One region of the Franconibacter daqui genome, then DNA from elsewhere that is predicted to be linked to it. Evidence: predicted binding sites of a transcription regulator. Region 1 holds the regulator's gene; the other holds the start of a gene.
The links. Region 1 encodes Fur, which represses iron uptake genes when iron is present. Its sites were predicted from a motif close to ATAATAATGAGAACNACTATCAA; they were not measured.
Positions count from the first base shown of each region.

Region 2: a site for Fur is predicted at 4,251-4,273, ahead of fepB (Fe2+-enterobactin ABC transporter substrate-binding protein). Genes of this name have one in related genera too.

Region 1 covers NZ_BMKJ01000001.1:466,297-474,340, forward strand. Annotated here, with positions in the region: gene IEX01_RS02215 (beta-N-acetylhexosaminidase) at 1-847, shown strand, start outside; gene IEX01_RS02220 (helix-turn-helix domain-containing protein) at 903-1,514, opposite strand; gene fur (ferric iron uptake transcriptional regulator) at 1,850-2,296, opposite strand; gene fldA (flavodoxin FldA) at 2,596-3,126, opposite strand; gene ybfE (LexA regulated protein) at 3,282-3,563, opposite strand; gene ybfF (esterase) at 3,693-4,460, opposite strand; gene seqA (replication initiation negative regulator SeqA) at 4,645-5,187, shown strand; gene pgm (phosphoglucomutase (alpha-D-glucose-1,6-bisphosphate-dependent)) at 5,212-6,852, shown strand; gene kdpE (two-component system response regulator KdpE) at 6,904-7,581, opposite strand; gene kdpD (two-component system sensor histidine kinase KdpD) at 7,578-8,044, opposite strand, start outside.
Region 2 covers NZ_BMKJ01000005.1:141,028-149,071, forward strand. Annotated here, with positions in the region: gene fepG (iron-enterobactin ABC transporter permease) at 1-770, opposite strand, end outside; gene fepD (Fe(3+)-siderophore ABC transporter permease) at 767-1,774, opposite strand; gene entS (enterobactin transporter EntS) at 1,882-3,126, shown strand; gene fepB (Fe2+-enterobactin ABC transporter substrate-binding protein) at 3,152-4,111, opposite strand; gene entC (isochorismate synthase EntC) at 4,300-5,484, shown strand; gene IEX01_RS16335 ((2,3-dihydroxybenzoyl)adenylate synthase) at 5,481-7,085, shown strand; gene IEX01_RS16340 (isochorismatase) at 7,095-7,958, shown strand; gene entA (2,3-dihydro-2,3-dihydroxybenzoate dehydrogenase EntA) at 7,955-8,044, shown strand, end outside.

The sequences.
Region 1 (8,044 bases):
AAATGCGCACGGCATCAGCGTCATGCAGGCCTGGCAGGATGGGCTGAAAGATGCGAAAGACGCCAGCGCGTTCAGCACCCGTCAGGTTAATGTTAACTTCTGGGACACGCTGTTCTGGGGCGGCTTTGATACGGCAAACGACTGGGCGAATAAAGGTTTCAGGGTTATCGTCTCCAACCCTGACTATCTCTATCTGGATTTCCCCTATGAAGTCAACCCGGCGGAGAGCGGCTATTACTGGGGAACACGGTTCAGCGACGAGCGTAAAATCTTCAGCTTTGCGCCAGACAACCTGCCGCAGAATGCGGAAACTTCCGTCGATCGCGATGGCAATACCTTCAGTGCGAAATCTGACAAGCCCTGGCCGGGTGCGCTGGGCCTTTCCGCTCAGCTCTGGAGCGAAGTCGTTCGTACCGATAAGCAGATGGAGTACATGATCTACCCAAGGCTTATTGTTGTCGCTGAGCGCGCATGGCATCGCGCCGCCTGGGAGCAGGATTATCAGGCGGGTCGCGAGTATAAGGGCCAGGAAACGCAGTGGGTGGATAAAAAAGCCCTCGCCTCAGACTGGGCTCGCTTTGCAAGCCTTATAGGCCACCGGGAGCTGGCGAAACTGGACAAAGCGGGCATCCAGTATCGTTTGCCGGTGCCGGGCGCCAGAGTGGAAAAAGGCATACTGGAAATAAACACCAGCCTGCCGGGGCTGGCGGCAGAATACTCTACGGATAACGGTAAAAACTGGCTACGCTATGACAATAAGGCGCGACCACAGGTTGAGGGCGAAGTACTGATTCGCGCGGTAAGCCCGGATGGTCAACGCTACAGCCGTGTCGATAGCGTTAAATAGTCCCGTAAAAAAAAGCCCGCCTGATGGCGGGCTTTTTTTATCTTTCAGCAAAAGCTTACAGGCTTTCTGGCAGCGTACGCAGCGCGGTTAATTTTCCTTTACTTATTTCTACATAATTATCATGCCGCAACTGCGACAACGTTTTCATCACCATGCTGCGAGAAAGATTGGTTCGCTTAACGATATAATCGGCAACGTTAATCTTATTTCGCATAAATTCATCCATGGCGGCAAGCGTGACCAGATTACCTTTAATCATGAGGTAGCTATTATGCCCAAGCAATAATTCTTCGCGATGGCAGAGTAAGTCGATGTTCCAGGCCAGTACCTTATATAACTGTGGTTGGCACTGATGATTCTCTATTTCACTCAGAAATTTATCAAAAGGAATGAGCTGATAGTGGCACTCAGCATCGGCCTGAATTCTGAAATAATTTTTATTATTAAGATTACGCGCAACGCCCAGAATAGACGGGGCGCTACATTTTTCAATCAGTAATCTGTCACTTTTACGCAATACGGAAAAAAGGCCGCCGCGAATAATGCAAACAAAGCCTTCACGCGTTGGAATAGACGTATTTTTTTCTGCGCGATACCAGTTGCCATAACCATTAAAGATATCGGACAGGCGATAAATTTCGGCAAGGGGTTTCTGAGGTATTACCATAACGGCGACCTTTGTATAAGTATATTATTGGAATAAATAACGAGGGGCTATTCTAATAGAGTTGATTTTTTTACTGCAAGACAGGCCAATGACGTTGTAAGCCTGAATGGGGCGCTTGAGGGGGGTAACTGATTGAATGGTAAAATAATTTACTTTTTCTGAAAATAAAAAGTAAGAAAAAGATAAGATAAAATAAGTTCTTGACCAGTATATTAAAATAGCAAGCATCAAAAAAATGGATTATTAGCGTCGCGCCTGCCTGATAAAGGTGTAAAAAAAGCCGACATACTATGTCGGCTTATTAACAAAAAGCAAAAACGGAACGCTATTTTCGCTTACTTTGTGTCGTGCGCGTGCTCGTTTTCGCGGCAGTCGCCATCGGCACAGTGGCCATAGAGATAGAGGCTATGGTTAGTCAAACGAATGCCATGGCGAGAAGCGATTTCACGCTGACGCGCTTCGATAGAGTCGTCGCTAAACTCGATAACTTTGCCGCAGTCGAGGCAGATCAGGTGGTCATGATGATGCTGTTGAGTCAGTTCGAAAACGGATTTGCCGCCTTCAAAGTTATGACGCGTAACGATACCCGCGTCGTCAAACTGATTCAGCACACGGTAAACGGTCGCGAGACCAATCTCTTCGCCCATGTCAATGAGGCGCTTGTATAAGTCTTCCGCACTGACATGATGGTTTACTGGCTCCTGCAACACTTCAAGGATTTTCAGTCGAGGAAGCGTGACTTTCAGGCCAGCCTTCTTTAATGCGGTGTTATTGTCAGTCATGCGGAATCTGTCCTGTTGCTAAACGGTGTGCTCCGGAGAGCTTAAGATCGGATGCGCTGAAGATGAATGCGACTCATTATAGAACTGACAGGACCAAATGAAAACCGCAAGCGTCCAGCAATAGTGCTTTTCAAAACGTGGCGAGCGCGGCGCTTGCCGTCTCGTTACCCGATAATCCAGAAGGGTATTGTACAGATATGCGGATGAAAGTTAAAAATTTGTAGCAATCATTTTTATCGCTTTTATCTATCAATGAAGCTAAAACGGCGATAAAAAATACATTTATCGCCGTTTCACGATTAGGCGTTAATGATTTCCTGCAGATGCAGCTCTTCAGAAACTTGCTTAACCCATTTTTCGACGCGTTCAGCGGTCAGTTCCGGCTGACGATCTTCATCAATGGCAAGGCCAACGAAGTGATCGTCATCGGCAAGACCTTTAGAGGCTTCAAAGTGATAACCTTCCGTCGGCCAGTGACCCACAATAGTGGCGCCGCGCGGTTCAATAATGTCGCGAATGGTGCCGAGCGCGTCGCAGAAGTATTCCGCGTAGTCTTCCTGATCGCCGCAGCCGAAGAGCGCGACCAGCTTGCCATTGAAGTCAATCTCTTCAAGGGTCGGGAAGAAATCATCCCAGTCGCACTGCGCTTCGCCGTAGTACCAGGTCGGGATGCCAAGCAGCAGGATATCGAAACCTTCCAGATCTTCTTTGCTGCTCTTGGCAATATCGTGCACTTCAGCAACGTCTTTCCCGAGCTGTTTCTGAATAACTTTTGCGATATTTTCGGTGTTGCCGGTGTCGCTGCCGAAAAAAATGCCTACGATTGCCATGAGAAAAATAACCTCTTGAATCCTAATGATATGGTAGTGGCGAAATGCCCACAGATAGGGCAATAATAGCAGAACAGAGAAGAGGGCGGAAACAGCTATCACGGTGGGGTGCACACTCTGACACATTTCCATACAAGAAAAAGGGTTTTAAGGCCTTAGCTATTCAGCGCCTTGAGCTGCGCCAACAAAATTTCTTCAATCAATTCGCTGCGACTCATGTTGCGCGCCTGCGCCAGCTGCGTCAGGGCGTCAACCGCTTCCGCGTTAAGTTTTAACTCTACACGTTTAAGCCCGCGAACTTTGTCGCGCTTGAGCTGGTTCCGTTTGTTGATGCGCAACTGTTCGTCACGCGACAGCGGATTGGTTTTCGGGCGACCCGGGCGACGCTCGTCCGCGAACAGATCTAATGTCGTACGGTCCGTTTGTTCTTTGGCCATGATTTGACTACTGACAGGGGAAACAGGCTGCCGGAGCGGATGCCCGGGTGTCATTCAGCGCGCCATCATACATCAGGGAACGAGGCGCGCCAACGCGTTAGCGGCATGTTAGCGCCAGTCGCCTTGTTTTTAATCAGTTTCCAGGAAGCGACGAATGGCGCGCAATACGGCTTCGGGCTTTTCGGCATGCACCCAGTGCCCGGCGCCGGCAATGACATGCGCTCGCGCCGCAGGGAACTGCTTAAGCAAGGCCTCGCGGTGATTTTCCTGTACGTAAGGCGAAGCGCCGCCAGCGATAAACAGCGAAGGACCATGCCAGGCGGGCACCTCCTGCCAGCCAACAATGTGCTCATACTGCTCCCAGAGCGTCGGCACATTGAAACGCCATTCACCGTCGGCGAAGGATTTCAGCAGAAACTGAACGACGCCTTCTTCAGAGAGGTGCTCGCGCATAATGGCGGCCGCCTGCTGGCGCGTCGCGGCGCCCGCTTCGCTTACCGCGCGAATGGCGGCGAAGATTTCATCGTGACGTCGTACCTGATAGTCGACAGGCGCTATATCAATCGTCACCAGTTTAACGATGCGCTCCGGTATCAGCGCGGTCACCGCCATTGCCGCTTTGCCGCCCATGGAGTGCCCAATAAGCACCACGTTATCAAGCTGGTGGGCATCCAGCGTTTCCACGATATCCTGCGCCATTGCAGGATACGTCATCTCATTGCTACGCGGCGAAAGACCGTGGTTGCGCATATCGACCTGCAGCACATCGCGATCTTTCGCCAGATCGCGAGCCAGCACGCCGAGGTTATCCAGACTGCCAAACAGGCCGTGAATCAAAACGACAGGCGAATTGTTATTCGGTTGTTGCGCAGATTGCATTCGGGTATTCAATTTCATGGCAAAGTTCTTTTTTTGCATCTGAAAGGTTAGGGTATCATGTTGACCATTCTGCCGTCCGGCTGCAAGAAGCCAGTTAATTCCGACTTTTGCCGCCCCTCCAGGTGTGACGCTATCCGCTGTTGGGTTTTACTTCTATAATCCCAACGACTTGTATTCAGAAAAGATATTGCACTGGATTAAGATGAAAACGATTGAAGTTGATGACGAGCTGTATCGCTACATTGCCAGCCACACTCAGCACATTGGCGAAAGCGCGTCCGACATTTTACGGCGCATGCTTAAAGTTGCCGCCGGCTCGCAAGCCGCTTCCGCTCAGGCGAAAGAGAGCGCGCCTGTCAGCGCAGCCGTTGCCGAAAAGCCGGCGAACCCTGCCAAAGACCGCGTTCGCGCTATGCGAGAGCTGCTTTTATCGGACGAATACGCAGAACAGAAGCGAGCGGTCAATCGTTTCATGCTGGTGCTGTCTACACTCTATTCACTGGATGCAAAAGCGTTTGCCGAAGCCACCGAGTCGCTGCATGGCCGCACCCGCGTCTATTTCGCCGGTGACGAGCAAACGCTGCTGCAAAGCGGCAACCAGACCAAGCCCAAACATGTTCCGGGCACGCCATACTGGGTTATTACTAATACGAATACGGGCCGCAAATGCAGCATGATCGAACATATCATGCAGACCATGCAGTTCCCGGCGGAATTAATTGAAAAGGTTTGCGGCACCATCTAACACAAGCGTCAGAAGGATCAGGCCATGGCAATGCATAACCGTGCGGGTCAACCCGCGCAACAAAGTGATTTGATTAACGTCGCGCAGCTTACCGCGCAGTACTACGTATTGAAGCCGGAAGTCGGCAACGTTGAGCACGCGGTGAAGTTCGGTACCTCCGGCCATCGCGGCAGCGCGGGACGTCACAGCTTTAACGAGCCGCACATTCTGGCTATCGCCCAGGCCATTGCCGAAGAGCGCGCTAAAAACGGCATTACCGGCCCGTGCTATGTGGGTAAAGATACCCATGCGCTCTCTGAGCCCGCTTTTATCTCTGTGCTGGAAGTCCTGTCCGCGAACGGCGTCGATATCATCGTGCAGGAAAACAATGGTTACACCCCAACGCCTGCGGTTTCCAACGCTATCCTGGTTCACAACAAAAATGGCGGCGCTCAGGCGGACGGCATTGTCATTACCCCCTCTCACAATCCGCCGGAAGATGGCGGCATCAAATACAATCCGCCGAACGGCGGCCCGGCGGATACTAACGTAACCAAAGTGGTGGAAGATCGCGCAAACGCGCTGTTGGCGAACGGCCTGAGAGAGGTTAAACGCCTGCCGCTTGACGAAGCCTGGGCCAGCGGTCGCATTCAGGAAAAAGACCTGGTGCAGCCGTTTGTCGAAGGATTGGCGGATATCGTCGATATGGCGGCTATCCAGAAAGCGGGCCTGAAGCTCGGCGTTGACCCGCTTGGCGGCTCCGGTATCGAATACTGGAAGCGTATTGCGGAGCACTACAAGCTGGATCTGACCATTGTTAACGATCAGGTCGATCAAACTTTCCGCTTCATGCACCTTGATAAAGATGGCGTTATCCGTATGGACTGCTCCTCTGAGTCTGCGATGGCGGGGCTGCTGGCGCTGCGTGATAAGTTCGATCTGGCCTTTGCCAACGACCCGGATTACGACCGTCACGGTATTGTCACCCCGGCGGGGCTGATGAACCCGAACCACTATCTGGCGGTCGCCATTAACTATCTGTTCCAGCATCGTCCGCAGTGGGGCAACGAGGTGGCTGTCGGTAAAACGCTGGTCTCATCCGCGATGATTGACCGCGTGGTGAACGATCTCGGCCGTAAGCTGGTGGAAGTGCCGGTAGGCTTCAAATGGTTCGTTGATGGCCTTTACGACGGCAGCTTTGGCTTCGGCGGCGAAGAGAGCGCGGGCGCCTCTTTCCTGCGTTTTGACGGCACGCCGTGGTCCACCGATAAAGACGGCATCATCATGTGTCTGCTGGCGGCGGAAATCACCGCCGTCACCGGCAAAAACCCGCAGCAGCATTATGATGAGCTGGCTGAACGCTTCGGCGCGCCGAGCTATAACCGTCTGCAGGCTTCCGCCACGTCCGCGCAAAAAGCGGCGCTTTCTAAGCTGTCGCCGGAAATGGTCAGCGCAAGCCAGCTGGCGGGCGACCCCATCACGGCGCGCCTGACCGCCGCGCCAGGCAACGGCGCTTCCATTGGTGGGCTGAAAGTGATGACTGACAACGGCTGGTTCGCCGCGCGTCCGTCAGGCACGGAAGACGCGTACAAAATCTATTGTGAAAGCTTCCTCGGCGCGGAACACCGTAAGCAGATTGAGAAAGAAGCGGTGGAGATCGTCAGCGAAGTGTTGAAAAACGCCTGATGGGTTGAATATAAAAAGGGAGCGCTTGTCGCTCCCTTTTTTATGTCGGCGTTACAGCATAAAGCGGTAGCCAATCCCCGTTTCTGTCAGCAGATGGCGCGGACGCGCCGGATCGCTTTCCAGTTTCTGGCGCAGGTGGCCCATATAGATGCGCAAATAGTGGCTATGCTCCACGGCGTTCGGCCCCCAGACCTGGCTTAAAAGCTGCCGCTGCGTCAGCACCTTGCCGTGATTATTCAGCAGCACCGCCAGCAGGCGAAACTCGATGGGCGTCAGGTGAATTTCTTCTTCGCCGCGCAGAATGCGCCGTGTAGCGAGATCGACATGAATATCGGAAAAGTGATAAGCCGGATCGTCCGGGGTTGAGCTGCCATGACGACGCAGCGCCACGCGCAGGCGCGCCTGCAGCTCGCCGATGCCGAAGGGTTTGCTCAGATAATCATCCGCCCCGGCATCCAGCGCGGCGATTTTATCTTCCTCTTCGCTGCGTGCTGACAGTACTATCACCGGGCGCTGGCTCCACTGGCGAAAATCGCGGATAAAATCCAGCCCGTCGCCGTCGGGCAAGCCAAGATCGAGTATGACCAGATCCGGTTTGCGGGTCGCGGCCTCAATCAGCCCGCGCTGCAACGTTTCCGCTTCATGAACGCGCAAGCCTTCGCTTTCCAGCGCGGCGCGCAGAAAGCGGCGGATCTCTTTCTCATCTTCGACAATCAGTACGCTAATCACATGTCCTCGTGAATATCCAGCTCAGGGGGGCGCTGCTGGGGCAGCACGATGTGGAAGCTTGCGCCGCCTTCAGGGCGGTTTTTAGCGTAAATGATGCCGCCGTGCACCTCAACTATAGCCTGACAAATAGCGAGACCGAGCCCGACGCCGGGAATGGCGGATTCTTTGTTGCCGCGCGCAAATTTCGCGAAAATCGCCGCTTCCTGACCCGGTGGGATCCCCGGCCCGCTGTCCCAGACTTCCAGCTCCAGTTGCTCGTCCCGACGGCTGGCCCGTACGCCGATGCGCGCCGCCGAGCCCGCATACTTCACGGCGTTTTCCAGCAAATTAATCAGCACGCGCTCAAGCAAGGCGCCGTCGACGTAAATCAACATCAGCGGGTCCGGCAGCGCGAGTTCAATATGCCGCCCGCCAAGGCCTGGCTCCAGCATTTTCAGCGCGCTGCCGACCACTTCCTCAAGCG
Region 2 (8,044 bases), on a different contig from region 1:
AACGAAATGGGGCCTGCAAGCGCCGTGGCGGCGGCGGTCAGCACGACGGCGACCAGCATCAGCAGCAGGCGCGAGCGCTCAACCGGCACGCCGAGCGCGCAGGCGCTGTCGTCGCCCATCTCTAAAAGCCGCATCCGGCGCACCAGCAGCGCGCTCGCCAGCAGACCCAGCAGCATCAGCGGCGCGGCGGGGAACGTTTTGCTCCATGTGATGCCGTTAAGCGACCCGGCGTTCCACAGGCCTGCGGACAACGCCGTCTCAAGCGAGGCCTGCAATAAAAGCCAGGTATTGAACGCCACCAGCATGGCGCGCAGGCCGATGCCGATGATAATCAGCCGGAAGGTGTCGATGCCGTTTCGCCAGGCAAGCGCCCAGACGGCAAGCGAGGTAAGGATGCCGCCCGCCATCGCCGCCGCGGCGATGGCCGTCTGATGTTGACCAAACAGCACCATCGCCACCAGCACGCCGCTCCAGGCGCCGGTATTAAAACCCATCACATCCGGGCTGCCTAAGGGGTTACGCATTAAAGACTGAAAAATCGCGCCGCTGACGCCAAGCGCCGCGCCGAGCAGCAGCGCCATCGTCACTCGGGGCAAACGCCACTCCATGACAATGAGGGATACGTTACGTGGGGCATCGCCCCGTAGCGCATCCGCGACCTGAGCGATGCTCAGCGAAACGGCGCCCTGGCCCAGCGCCCATACGGCAAACGCGGCGCTGAGCAGCAAAAACAGGCCGCTGACCAGCCATAAGCGAGGAGAAGCCTTCATAACGACACCCCGCCGCGACGGCGGCGCACCAGATAAATCAGCACCGGCGCGCCGATAAACGCGCTCACCACCGAAACGCGCATTTCACCCGGCACGATCAGCCGGCCAATCATATCGGCCAGCAGCAGCAGGGCGGGGGTGGCGAGCAGCGTAACCGGCAATGACCAGCGGTGATCCGGCCCCACCAGCCAGCGCGCCATGTGCGGCATCATCAAACCGATAAAGGCGATGGGACCGACGGCCGCCGTCGCGCTGGCGCACAGCACCGTTATCACCAGCAGGCCAAGCAGCTGTGTGCGCACCACCCGGCTGCCGAGCGCGGTCGCCGTATCGCTGCCCATGCTCAGGCTGTTTAGCGCGCGGCTTAATCCCAGCGCCAGCGCCATGCCCGACAGCACCGGCAGAACGATGATTTTGAGGGTAGAAAGCGTGCGAATGTCGAGCGAACCCGCCTGCCAGAAGCGCAGCCTGTCGTAAACCACCGGGTTGAGCAGCGAGACGCCGCTGGTAAAGCCTTCCAGCACGGCGGTAAGCGCGACGCCAGCCAGCGTCAGACGCACCGGGCTGAGCTGACCGCCGCCTGCGCTGCCGGTAAAGGCGACGATAAGCGAGGCGCACAGCGCGCCGGCGAAGGCAAAACCCAGCAGGGAAAGCGAAGAGGAGGCGCCCCACAGGGCGGCGCCGATGACGATAGCGAAACTCGCTCCGGCGTTGACGCCAAGCAGGCCCGGGTCCGCCAGCGGGTTGCGAGTGAGGGTTTGCATCAGCGCGCCCGCCACGCCCAGCGCGCCGCCCGCGAGCAGGCCCGCCAGCGTTCGCGGCAGCCGCGCATCAAGCACAATGGTGCAGTCCGCGCTCCGGCACTGACCGCTCAGGGCGTCCAGCACCACCGACAACGGTATGGACTTAGCGCCCACCAACAAACTTAACGCCGCGATAAGCAGCAAAAAAAGAAAAAGGCCCAGCAGGGAGAAAGCCCGTGCTGAAAACCGTGAGGCCGACATAACGCACATCCCATAACGATAATGATAGTTATTATCACTCTTATCGGGCTATGTTAGCATGGGCGTCCCGTTAATCGGTAAGGAAAATTCGCTCTCAAGGCCCTGTAATGAACCGACATTCGCTGTTGCTCAACCTGAGTTTATTGAAAACCCATCCGGCTTACCGCGCTGTCTTCCTGGCGCGTTTTATTTCCATCCTCGCGCTGGGGCTGCTCGGCGTGGCGGTGCCGGTGCAGATCCAGACGCTCACCGGCTCCCCTTTTCAGGTGGGGCTTTCGGTCACGCTCACCGGCGGGGCGATGTTTATCGGCCTGATGACCGGCGGCGTGCTGGCGGACCGCCATGAGCGCAAAAAACTGATTCTGCTGGCGCGCTCCACCTGCGGCGTGGGGTTTATCGGGCTGTGGATTAACGCCATGCTGCCTGAGCCTTCGCTTGTCGTCATTTACCTGCTTGGCCTGTGGGACGGCTTTTTCGGCGCGATTGGCGTCACGGCGCTGCTGGCCGCCACGCCCGCAATTGTCGGGCGAGAAAATTTGATGCAGGCGGGGGCGATTACCATGCTGACGGTGCGTCTGGGGTCGGTTATTTCGCCGCTTATCGGCGGCCTGCTGCTGGCCTCTGGCGGCGTAACATGGAATTACGCGCTGGCGGCGCTCGGCACCTTCATCACGCTGCTGCCGCTGCTTACGCTACCAAAACTGCCTGCGCCGCAGATGCAGCGCGAGCATCCGCTAAAGGCGCTGGCGAGCGCGTTTCGCTTTCTGCTGGCAAGCCCGGTGGTGGGCGGCGTGGCGCTTATCGGCGCCCTGCTCACGATGGCGAGCGCGGTGCGCGTGCTTTATCCGGCGCTGGCTAACCACTGGCAGATGGCGAGCGGCGAAATCGGCGCGCTTTACGCCGCCGTACCGCTGGGGGCGGCGGCAGGCGCTCTCACCAGCGGTCGGCTGGCGCACTCCACGCAGCCGGGGCGCGTTATGCTCTTCACTTCCGTGCTGGCGTTCGTCGCGGTAGGCATTTTCAGCCTGATGCCGTTCTGGGGCTTAGGGGTTGTCTGCCTCGCGCTGTTCGGCTACCTGAGCGGCATCAGCTCGCTGGTTCAGTACACGCTGATTCAGACGCAGACGCCGGACCACATGCTCGGGCGTATTAATGGGCTGTGGACCGCGCAGAACGTAACGGGCGATGCGATTGGCGCGGCGCTGCTGGGCGGCATGGGCGTTGCGCTCTCGCCGGTCAGCTCGGCGAGCGTCAGTGGAATGGCGCTGGCGGTTGCAGGCGTTGCGCTTACGCTGCTGTTAAGCGAGCTTCGCCGCCTGCGGCAGCCGCCGCCGCAATTGGTGAAGCCATAAGAGAAGGGGCCGTGCGGCCCCTTTTTTACGCTTTAAATAACGTCGCCAGCCGTTCGAGTATCAGGCTCGCGCTGTAATAATCCAGGCGGAAGGTCTCTGGCCCCAGCGCATAAACGCGCTGGTTTTGCACCGCGGGCAGATGAGAGAGCAGGGCGTTGCCGGTAAGCGCCTGAGCGTCTTTTTCATCGCTGGCGAAGAGAAAGAGCGATTCGCCGTTCAGCCCCGCAGCCAGGTTTTCACCCCCCAACTGTACGATGTCATGGCGCTTGCCCATGCTGCTAAGCGCAGGCAGCAACGGCGGCGTCGCGAGGGTAAAGCCCAACTGCTGCAACAGCTGCCCCTGAGCGGACATCGGCGTAAAGAGGTTCGCCCCATGCGCGGCGGCGTTGTAGACCAGCGCGCTCACGGGCTGCGGCGGCAGCTTCATGTGCGCTTTCACCTGGTCAAGCTCTTGCGCGAAGCGTGCAATGCGCGCCTGCGCCTCTTTCTCATGGCCGGTTATCTGCCCAAGCTGGGTTAACAACTGCTGCCAGCTTTTGTCGTCGTAATTGATGATAAGCGTGGGGGCGATAGCGGAGAGCTGTTCGTAAAGCGCCAGCGCCGAGTCGCCGCCGGTGGCGCTGATTAAAATCAGGTCCGGCATCTGCGCCGCTACCGCCTCGGCGTTCGGTTCGCCAATGTACAGGCGCTGCACGTTACGCTTTTTCGCAATCTCTCCCCACTGGCGCAGAAAGCCCTGGTCGTCCGCCAGCCGGTTGCCGGGCGTGGTCGCGCCGCTTGCCACCACGGGCGCGTCCAGCGCCAGCAGCGAACCAGTCAGGGTTACGCTTGTGGAAACAATGCGCTGCGGCGCTTTTTCCAGCGTTTGCACGCCGCGGCTGTCGGTCACCTGACGCGGCCATTCCGCCGCCTGCGTGAGTGAGGAAAATCCTAAAACCAGTGCACTGAAAAGCAGCAGCGCCCGTCGGGCGAAATGGGAGATCACAGCGTTGCATCCTGTAAAAAGCAAGGTTAGTAATGCTTCTCATTTTCACTATTTACCGCAGCGATGCAAGCGCGCCGCTTAACGGAAAATGTGGCGTCGGTTGACATGCCCGGCGTTTCGTCTTAGGTTACGCCACCAAATACAAATGATAACAATTATCAGTTCTCTTATCATTTTTGGAGGAGCGCATGGACACGTCTTTGGCTGAGGAAACGCAAGTGGGGAGGATAACCCTTTCACCAGACAGCTTTTTCTTCATGTCGCCGTATCGCAGCCTGGCCACTTCCGGCTGTTTCGCCCGGTTGACGACGCCTGCCGCCGATGGCGCCGATCGCAACGGAGCCTTCCAGAAGGCGTTGCAAAACCACTTCACCGCCGCCCGCGCGCAGGGCGTCAGCAACCCCATCGTCGTCGGCGCCATTCCGTTCGACACCCGCAAGCCTTCGGCGCTGTTTATTCCCCAAACGTGGCGCGTCTTTAACCGCCAGCGTTATCGCAGCAGCGTAAAGCCGCAAAAACCGCTGCAGGTAACGCGCCGTCAGGCGATTCCTGAACAGCCGCAGTTTATGGAGATGGTGGCCCGCGCCGCCGCGCTTACCGACACGCCGCGCGTCGATAAAATCGTGCTGTCGCGCCTTATCGATATCACGACGCAAGACGCGCCCGACAGCGTTGCGCTGCTGGAGCGGCTTATCGCCCAGAACCCCACCAGTTTTAATTTCCACGTGCCGCTGGAAGCGGGCGGGGCGCTGCTTGGCGCAAGCCCGGAGCTGCTGCTGCGCAAATCGGGCGAGTGTTTCAGCTCGCTGCCGTTGGCCGGTTCCGCCCGTCGCATGCAGGATGAAGCGCAGGACAAGGAGGCGGGTAATCAACTGCTGCGTTCTGCGAAAGACAGGCATGAACATGAGCTGGTGACGAAAGCGATGAAAACCGTGCTGGCGCCGCGCAGCCGCCTGCTCAGCGTGCCGGAAACGCCGGCGCTTATCACCACGCCCACCCTCTGGCACCTTGCCACCGCCATTGAAGGCGAGACGCAGGACGCCCGCGATAACGCGCTAACGCTCGCCTGCCTGCTGCACCCGACGCCCGCCCTGAGCGGCTTCCCCCATGAGATAGCCAAAACGCTTATCGCCGAGCTGGAGCCGTTCGACCGTGAACTGTTCGGCGGCATTGTCGGCTGGTGCGATGACCAGGGCAATGGCGAGTGGGTGGTGACTATCCGCTGCGCGCAGCTTAACGGCAACCGCGTGCGGCTTTTCGCCGGCGCAGGCATTGTGCCCGCCTCTGAGCCACAGAGCGAATGGCGCGAAACCGGCGTCAAGCTCTCGACCATGCTCAACGTATTTGGACTGAATGAAGGAAGCCCTGCATGACCCTCCCTTATACCCGCTGGCCAGATGATTTCGCCGTCCGCTACCGTGAAAAAGGCTACTGGCTGGATCTGCCGCTCACCGATATTTTAAGCCGCCACGCCAGCAGCGACGCGACGGCGCTGGTAGACGGCGAGCGCCGCTTCAGCTATCGCGAGCTGGAGCAGGCCGCCACGCGTCTTGCGGGCGCGCTGCAGCGCCGCGGGCTGAAAACCGGCGATACCGCGCTGGTGCAGCTTGGCAACGTTGCGGAGTTTTACATCACGCTGTTCGCGCTGTGGAAAATCGGCGTGGCTTCCGTTAACGCGCTTTTCAGCCACCAGCGCACCGAGCTTGACGCCTACGCCAGCCAGATTGCCCCGGCACTGCTGATTGCCGACCGCGAGCACGGCCTGTTTGGCGACGACGCCTGGCTTGAAACGCTGAAAGCCAGAACGCCTTCGCTGCGCGTTATCGCCCTACGCAACGACACGCTGGAAGCGCTGATTGACGAGCCGGCAGATAACATTGTCGCCTCGCCTTCCGCGCCGGATGAAGTGGCTTTTTTCCAGCTTTCCGGCGGCAGCACCGGCACGCCAAAGCTGATTCCGCGCACGCACAACGACTACTACTACAGCATTCGCCGCAGCGTAGAGATTTGCCGTTTTGATAGCGAAACGCGCTACCTCTGCGCGCTACCCGCCGCCCATAACTACCCGATGAGCTCGCCCGGCGCGCTCGGCGTCTTCTTTGGCGGGGGCTGCGTGGTGCTGGCGAGCGACCCGAGCGCCACGCTCTGCTTTCCGCTGATTGAACAGCATCAGATTAACGTCACCGCGCTGGTGCCGCCCGCCGTCAGTCTCTGGCTGCAGGCGGTGGGGGAAGGGGGTTCTGACGCGCAGCTCGCCTCGCTGAAGCTGTTGCAGGTTGGCGGCGCTCGCCTTTCCGATTCTCTCGCCGCGCGTATTCCGGCGGAGCTCGGTTGCCAGTTGCAGCAGGTGTTCGGCATGGCGGAGGGGCTTGTGAACTACACCCGCCTGGACGACCCGGATGAGCGCATCTTCACCACCCAGGGGCGCCCGATGAGCCCGGATGACGAAGTCTGGGTCGCGGATGAAAACGGCGAACCGCTGCCGCCCGGCGAAGTCGGCCGCCTGATGACGCGCGGCCCTTATACCTTCCGCGGCTACTACAACAGCCCGGAACACAACGCCCGCGCCTTTGATAAAAACGGCTTTTACTGCTCGGGCGATCTGATCGCCATCGATGAGCAGGGCTACATCACCGTAAAAGGGCGCGAGAAAGATCAGATCAACCGCGGCGGCGAGAAGATCGCAGCCGAAGAGATCGAAAACCTGCTGCTCAGCCATGAGGCTATCGTTCATGCCGCGCTGGTCTCGATGGAAGACAGCCTGATGGGCGAGAAAAGCTGCGCTTATATCGTCACCTCCCGCCCGGTAAAGGCGGTGGAGATCCGCCGCTTTCTGCGTGAGCTTGGCGTCGCCGATTTCAAGCTGCCGGATCGCGTGGAGCGCGTCGACGAACTGCCGCTTACGCCCGTCGGCAAAGTGGATAAAAAACAATTGCGTCAGTGGCTGGCGGCGCGTCAGTCCGCATCTGAGTAAGGAGAGAACATGGCTATTCCAAAACTGAACGCCTATGCATTGCCGACAGCGGCAGACATGCCACATAACAAAGTCCAGTGGGCGTTTGAGCCAGACCGCGCGGCGCTGCTTATCCACGACATGCAGGACTATTTCCTTAACTTCTGGGGTGAAAACTGCCCGATGATCGAGCAGGTTGTGGCGAATGTCGTCGCGCTGCGTCAGTTCTGCAAACAGAACGGCATCCCGGTTTACTACACCGCGCAACCTAACAACCAGAGCGATGCCGACCGCGCGCTGCTGAACGACATGTGGGGCCCGGGGCTAAACAACCATCCCGATAAACAAAAAGTGGTGGATGCCCTTACCCCGGACGCAGACGATACCGTGTTAGTGAAATGGCGCTACAGCGCGTTTCACCGCTCGCCGCTGGAGCAGGCGCTGAAAGAAGCGGGTCGCGACCAGCTGATTATTTGCGGCGTCTATGCGCACATTGGCTGCATGATCACCGCAACAGACGCCTTTATGCGCGACATTAAGCCCTTTATGGTGGCGGACGCGCTGGCGGACTTCAGCCGTGAAGAGCACCTGATGGCGCTGAAATATGTCGCAGGGCGCGCTGGCCGCGTGGTGATGACCCGCGATATCGCGGCGAAAGCCGAACTGCCGCAGAGCAAAGCGGAACTTCGCGCGTTGATCCTGCCGCTGCTGGATGAATCCGACGAGCCGGAAGATGATGAGAACCTTATCGACTACGGTCTCGACTCCGTGTGCATGATGGCGCTGGCCGCCCGCTGGCGCAAAGCGCATGGCGATATCGACTTCGTCATGCTGGCGAAAAACCCGACGCTGGACGCCTGGTGGGCGCTGCTCGCCCGGGAGCCGCAGGCATGAGCCTTGATTTTAGCGGCCAGACGGTCTGGGTGACCGGCGCGGGCAAAGGCATCGGCTACGCCACGGCGCTGGCGTTTGTGGAAGCG